Regions from separate parts of the Streptomyces sp. NPDC002676 genome, predicted to be linked through region 1. Evidence: riboswitches for the same ligand, from Rfam matches in the RefSeq annotation. Region 1 holds a riboswitch; each other region holds the start of a gene.
The links. A riboswitch is a leader RNA that binds a small molecule or an ion and turns the genes downstream of it on or off. The one in region 1 is predicted to bind cobalamin.
Positions count from the first base shown of each region.

Region 2: linked by a shared signal. The riboswitch ahead of ACWD3E_RS25295 (ribonucleoside-diphosphate reductase subunit alpha) and the one ahead of ACWD3E_RS06660 (cobalamin biosynthesis protein) in region 1 are both predicted to bind cobalamin.
Region 3: linked by a shared signal. The riboswitch ahead of ACWD3E_RS18370 (CbtB domain-containing protein) and the one ahead of ACWD3E_RS06660 (cobalamin biosynthesis protein) in region 1 are both predicted to bind cobalamin.

Region 1 covers NZ_JBSFVT010000001.1:1,413,458-1,415,710, forward strand. The annotation lists gene ACWD3E_RS06660 (cobalamin biosynthesis protein) at 1-951, opposite strand, end outside; cobalamin riboswitch at 1,055-1,196, opposite strand; gene ACWD3E_RS06665 (hypothetical protein) at 1,335-1,562, opposite strand; gene ACWD3E_RS06670 (anion permease) at 1,595-2,253, opposite strand, start outside.
Region 2 covers NZ_JBSFVT010000009.1:205,831-208,083, reverse strand. The annotation lists gene mctP (monocarboxylate uptake permease MctP) at 1-482, shown strand, start outside; gene ACWD3E_RS25300 (GNAT family N-acetyltransferase) at 555-1,061, shown strand; cobalamin riboswitch at 1,125-1,261, shown strand; gene ACWD3E_RS25295 (ribonucleoside-diphosphate reductase subunit alpha) at 1,387-2,253, shown strand, end outside.
Region 3 covers NZ_JBSFVT010000005.1:548,938-551,190, reverse strand. The annotation lists partial or broken gene ACWD3E_RS18380 (RHS repeat-associated core domain-containing protein) at 1-415, shown strand, start outside; gene ACWD3E_RS18375 (hypothetical protein) at 417-1,139, shown strand; cobalamin riboswitch at 1,233-1,354, shown strand; gene ACWD3E_RS18370 (CbtB domain-containing protein) at 1,391-1,612, shown strand; gene ACWD3E_RS18365 (CbtA family protein) at 1,635-2,253, shown strand, end outside.

The DNA of each region.
Region 1 (2,253 bases):
GCTGTTGACGAGGAGGCGCCCGGCGACCGTGGTGCCGAGCGCGAGCAGGCCGACGCGGCGGGAGAGCCGTACGGCACGGCCGATGTCGGGGACCTGGACGGCTCGTCCGGTGTCCCCGCCCAGCACGGGCCGGTGCTCGACGCGCCCGCCGTAGGAGAGGGTCCCGCCGAGCCGTACGCCGAGGGCGCCCGCGAACGAGGCCTCCACGGGCCCGGCGTTGGGGCTCGGGTGACGGCCCGCGTCCGCCCGCCACGCCCGGACGGCGCCGCGCGGGTCGGGTCCGGCTACCGCGGTGAGTACGGCGGTCAGGCGGGCGCCCGGCCAGCCGGCGAGGTCGTCGAGGCGGGCGGAGGCCCAGCCGTAGCGGCGGAAGCGGGGGGACTTGTGACCGACCATCGCGTCGAGGGTGTTGACGGCCCGGAACCCGAGCAGCCCCGGCACCCCGCCGACCGCGCCCCACACCAGGGCGCCCACGACCGCGTCGGAGGTGTTCTCGGCGACCGACTCGACCACCGCCCGCGCGATCCCGTCGGCGTCGAGGGCCTGCGGATCCCGGCCGCACAGATGCGGCAGCCGCGCCCGCGCCGCCTCGACGTCCCCGGCCTCCAGGGCGCGCCCGATGGCGCCGGCCTCGCGGGCCAGCGAAGTGCCTCCGACCACGGCCCAGGTGGCGGCGGCGGTCAGTGCGACGGTGGCGGCGGGGGAGCGGCGTACGGCGCGCTCGGCCGCGGCGCCGAGCGCGACGGCGCCGCCCGCGCAGACGGCGGTGTGCAGCGCGCCCCAGCCGCGGTGGTCGTGCCACAGCGCGCGTTCCACGGCCATGGCCGCCCGTCCGAACGCGGCGACCGGATGCCCGCGGCGCGGATCACCGAGGAGCAGGTCACCGAGGAGCCCGGCGGCGGCGCCGTAGGCGTAGGAGCGGCCGTACGCGCGAGAGCGATCGGCACCCATCGGTTCAGCCGGTCACGGAAGCGACGGCGGTTGCGGCGGTGGTCCTCGATCTGCGGCCGAGCATGGCGATATGTGTCCTCACTCAGGGTGTCCACGCCCTGGTTCGACGAGATCCGGCGGTGAGAGTTCCTGGCTCCCGGGGTGTTCTTCCCCGGTGACAGTGGCGGGACCGCGCCGGATTCGCACCGGCTTCCTCTCTTGCCGCCGTACATGGCCTGGGCAGTCCACCACGCGCCCGGAACGGCCGTCAACTTGCCGTTGACCTGCGCGGGGAGAGTGTGCTGAGGCCCACATGGACGGCGTGCGGGCATGCGTAAGGCTCCTCTCCGGAGCGAGCCGGTGAGGAGCCTTATGGGGCCTTATGGGTCCTTGCGGACGACCGGTCAGGCCTTGTGCATGATCAGGTAGATGCCGTACGTCACCGCCGCCGCGCAGGCCGCGAAGCAGACGTAGGCGCCGGTCACGGCGAGGGCGGCGGAGTTGCCCTGCGCCGCGGCCTTCTCCCTGCGGGACAGGCCGTTGACGCCGAGGGTGAACAGGGCCACCAGGCCGACGGTGAACGCGAGGCTGACGCCGAAGACGGAGCCGAGAGCCGCCCAGTCGATCTTCATGATGCTTCCTTAGTAACCGGGATTGCTCGGGGTCAGACGGTGGCCGACAGGTCCTCGGCGACCGTGCCCGCCGGGGGCGGGGTCACGGCGGCGATGGCGGTGGTCACCACGCCGGCCGGCTCTGCGCTGTCGGTGTCGTTGACGTTGCTGTGGTCCACGACCTCGCGGCGGGAGAACTTCCAGATCGCGGCGCTCGCGGCGACCAGGAAGACCCCGACGACGGCGGTGCCCCAGTCACCGAGGTCGGTGACGGACTCGGCGCCCGCGCCGACCAGCGCGGCGGCCGGGAGGGTGAGCACCCAGGCGATGGCCATCCGGGTCGCGGTGGACCAGCGGACCACACCGCCCTTGCGGCCCAGGCCCGCGCCCATCACCGAGCCGGAGACGACGTGGGTGGTGGAGAGGGAGAAGCCGAGGTGGGAGGAGGCCAGGATGGCGGTGGCGGCGCTGGTCTGCGCGGCGAAGCCCTGCTTCGGCTCCAGGTCGGTCAGGCCCTTGCCCATGGTGCGGATGATGCGCCAGCCGCCGATGTAGGTGCCGAGCGCGATGGCCAGGCCCGCGGAGAGGATCACCCAGGTGGGAGGGTTCGAGCCGGGGGCGATGGAGCCGCCCGCGATCAGCGCGAGCGTGATGATGCCCATCGTCTTCTGCGCGTCGTTGGTGCCGTGCGCGAGAGAGACCAGTCCGGCGG
Region 2 (2,253 bases), on a different contig from region 1:
CCCGGCAGGAGACCCGGGTCTCCAAGCTCGTGTCGCTGCTGGTGAAGGTGGGAGCGCTGGTCTTCGTCCTCACCATGGACAAGACGGTGGCCATCAACTTCCAGCTGCTGGGCGGCATCTGGATCCTGCAGACCTTCCCGGCACTCGTCGGCGGCCTGTTCACGCGCTGGTTCCACCGCTGGGCGCTGCTCGCCGGCTGGGCAGCCGGCATGGTGTACGGCACGGTCGCCATGTACGGGATCGCCTCGCCGACGCAGCAGCACTTCGGCGGCACGACGAAGGAGATCCCGGGCATCGGCGAGATCGGCTACATCGGCCTGACGGCGTTCGTGCTCAACGTGGCGGTCACGGTCGCCCTCACCCTCGTCCTGAAGGCCGTCAAGGCCCCCGAGGGCCTGGACGAGACGCGGCCGGAGGACTACACGGCGGACGCGGGCGATGTGGGGGGACAGGCGGAACTGGCTCCCACCGCAACCCCCTAGGACTCCCACACTCACAGCGGGCCGCCGAAAACCATGCACCACGGCGGCCCGCTGTCGTACACACTCACGCAGATGGACATTTTGATCCGCCCCGCCGACCCTTCCGAATACGAAGCCCTGGGAGAGATCACAGCCCAGGCCTATCTCCAGGACGGCCTCCTGGACTTCGGGGAGAGCGACAGGTACCTCGGCGAACTACGGGACGTGGCGAAGCGCGCAGCCGCCGCCGACGTACTCGTAGCCGTCCAGAACGGCACCCTCCTCGGCGGCGTCACCTTCGTGCCCTCCGGCGGTCCGATGGCCGACATCGCCCGCCCCGGCGAGGCCGAGATCCGGATGCTGGCCGTCGCCCACGCGGCCCGCGGCCGGGGCGCCGGCGAGGCCCTCGTACGCGCCTGCGTACAGCGCGCACGGGCCACCGAGGGCTGCACGGCGGTCGTCCTGTCGACCCAGCGCACCATGCACAGCGCCCACCGCATCTACGAACGCCTGCGCTTCGTCCGCGTGCCGGAACGGGACTGGAACCCCGTCCCGGAACTCGACGACATCACGCTCCTCACCTACGAGTTGACGCTCTGAAGCCGCCACGCCACGCATGAGACACAACATGTGGGGGTGTCACGACGGCCCGGCACTAGATGTATGCTCGTCCTCGCTGTCGCCGCAGGGGAATCCGGTGCGAATCCGGAACTGTCCCGCAACGGTGTACTTGTGCGTGGCCGCCTGAAGCGGAACGCACTCGCGTCAGTCCGAGGACCTGTCGGCAGCGTGCGCCCGGCCGTCCGGTCCGGGTGTCTTCAGACGTCCGGGCCTCGCGGAGTGGGCTGGTGGACGCGACGCCGTGCGCGCTCGTGCCGCCCCCTGCCCTCCGCCAGGCCCCGTGCCGAGCGAGGGAGAGCCCCACGTGACCATCGCGCCAGCCGAACCGGCTTCAGCCACCCAGGCGATCGCGGCCCCGGCGGAGACCGACGGTCCCGGTACCGCGCTGCTGCGGACCCTGACCGAGCTGACCGCCGACCTCCCCGACGCCGACCCCGGCCGGGTCGCCGCCGCCGCGCTGCGCGGCCGGTCCGCGAACGCCGACGAGGCGGAGTTGCGCGAGCTGGCCACGGAGGCCGCCGCCGGTCTCATCTCCGAGGACCCCGCCTACTCCCGGCTGGCCGCCCGGCTGCTGACGATCTCCATCCGCGCCGAGGCCGCCTCGCAGGGCGTGGCGACGTTCACCGAGTCCGTCGCCGTCGGGCACCGGGAGGGCCTCGTCGCCGACCGCACCGCCGAGTTCGTGCGGCTGCACGCCGAGCGGCTCGACGGACTCGTCGACGCGCACGCCGACGACCGCTTCGGCTACTTCGGCCTGCGCACCCTGCACAGCCGCTACCTGCTCCGGCACCCGATCACCCGCAAGGTCATCGAGACGCCCCAGCACTTCATGCTCCGGGTCGCCGCCGGGCTCGCCGAGGACGACACCCTCCGCTCCGTCGACGAAGTCGCCGCGCTCTACGGGCTCATGAGCCGGCTCGACTACCTGCCCTCCTCCCCCACGCTCTTCAACTCCGGCACGCGGCACCCGCAGATGTCGTCCTGCTACCTCCTCGACTCCCCGCTGGACGAGCTGGACTCCATCTACGACCGCTACCACCAGGTGGCCCGGCTCTCGAAGCACGCCGGCGGCATCGGGCTGTCGTACTCCCGGATCCGCAGCCGCGGTTCGCTCATCCGTGGCACCAACGGGCACTCCAACGGCATCGTCCCGTTCCTGAAGACCCTGGAC
Region 3 (2,253 bases), on a different contig from region 1:
GCTCACCCAGCAACTGGCCGTGGACAAGCACAACATGGGCATCATGCGGCGACTGAAGGAGAAGCTGGAGGCCGACGACTACAGTGCGGACATCAACGCCCTCGGCGGACAGGACGACTACGTCGACGGCAAGAACCTGGGGGAGAAGCTGGCAAACTTCCCGAAGGACATGCTCGGTATGGCGACCAATGGCCACCACGGTACGGAGACTCCCGACGCCTTCACCGGCGGCTACGACGTGGTCTATCAGGTGGTCAACGAGAACCGCAGCAGTCGCAGCTTCACGGTGGCGTTCGCGGCCTTCAACGACACGGGGACCGCTTCACTGATCCACTTCGGGATGCCGGACATCAAGCAGGGCTACGGCGGTGCCAGTGTGTACCAGACCTACTACTGGACCATGGAGGTGCACTGAGATGACGCAGCGCATCAGCGGACTGTCGGACGCCCGGACCGACAGGGTCTGGCGTCCGGTCCGCTGGGCGCTGCTCCTGGTGCTCGTGCTGTCGTTCGCCACCACGCTGCTGCGCGTCGTACCGGCCTCCGGGTCGACGCGCGAGCTGGTGGCGGACATCAAGGCCGGCCGGACGCACTCGGTGCAGATGGACGCCGAGGGCACGGACGTCACGGTGCGCTGGAGCACGGGCCCGCTCGACGAGCACAGCTACGTCTACCGGCCGGCCGGCTTCGTCGCGGGCACCGACGAGGCCGCCCGTGACTTCAGGGCGACCGTGACCCGGGCGGCGGGCACATCCGCGGAGCGGATCCGGTTCCGCGACTTCGACGCCACGTACGGCGCCGGGGGCCTGGCCCTGCTGGTGCCCGTCGCCTACGTCCTGCTCACGCCGTGGACATGGCTCAGGTACCTGGCGATCCTCACGGGGGCGGTCGTCCTGGCCCGGATGCTCACGGCTCGCCGCCACCGCTTGGCCGACGGCCCCGCCTGGGCCCTGGCCGGGATCGTCACCGGCGCGGGTTTTCTGGCCTACCTGTGGGCCGAATCCGGGTCCGAGCCCAGGGATCCGGATTCCGTGACCGCGGCCCCGCGCTGGTGGCGTGCGTGGCTGGCCGCGCTGGCCACCGGTGCGGGTATGGGCGTGCTCGGAGCCGCCGTCGTCTTCGCGGCGGGCCGCTTCTGACTCCGTCTCACTTGAGCGCGGCCGGATCCTGGCGAGAGAAGAAGATCACGTCCGCCGGTGCGGTCTTGGCCATGCACGCGACTCGCGGTACGGTCTGTCCGAATCGACGACGGTACGACGGAAGCCGGTGGGAATCCGGCACGGTCGCGCCACTGTGAGCGAGGAGCCCCTGGCGTCTCGTGAGTCAGACCCGTGGCTGTCGTCCTGTGCACCACCGAGATGGGACGCGAACTCCCAGAGGAGGTTCTGCCATGGCGCAGACCGTCGCCCAGCCGACCGCCACCACCCCCGCCGTACCCGCCACGCTGCCGCTGAAGGCCATCGCTCCCTGGGCGGTCTTCTTCGGCATCCTGATGCTCGTCCTGTTGTACTTCGTCGGTGCCGAACAGGGCGCCTCGTCCGTGTTCAACGGCACGGACGTTCACGAGTGGGTGCACGACGCCCGCCACCTGCTCGGTTTCCCCTGCCACTGAGGCCGAGGGTCACCGCACTCACATGAACTCCGCAACAGTAAGAAGTCTCCTCGTGCGGGGCATGCTCGCCGGCCTTGCGGCCGGCGGGCTCGCCCTCGTCATCGCCTACTTCCTCGGCGAGCCGAACATCGACAGCGCGATCAGCTACGAAGACGCCCACTCCCACGGGCACGAGATGGAAGTCGTCTCCCGCTCCCTGCAGTCCACCGCCGGCCTCGCCACCGGTGTCCTGGTCTACGGGGTGTCCTTCGGCGGCATCGCCGCGCTCGCCTTCTGCTTCGCGCTCGGCCGGGTCGGCCGCTTCTCCCCGCGGGCGACCGCGCTGCTGCTGTCCGGCTGCGCGCTGCTCGCGGTGTACGTCGTGCCGTTCCTGAAGTACCCCGCCAGCCCGCCGTCGGTCGGTGACCCGGACACGATCGGCAAGCGGACCACCCTGTACTTCCTGATGATGCTGCTCAGCGTGCTCCTCGCGATCGCCGCCGTGATCGTCGGCAAGCGGCTCGCGCCCTCGCTGGGCAACTGGTACGCCACCGTCGCGGCGGTGGCCGGCTACATCCTCCTGATCGGGCTGGCCTTCGCCTTCCTGCCGGTCGTCAACGAGGTGCCGAAGGACTTCTCGGCCACCCTGCTGTGGCGGTTCC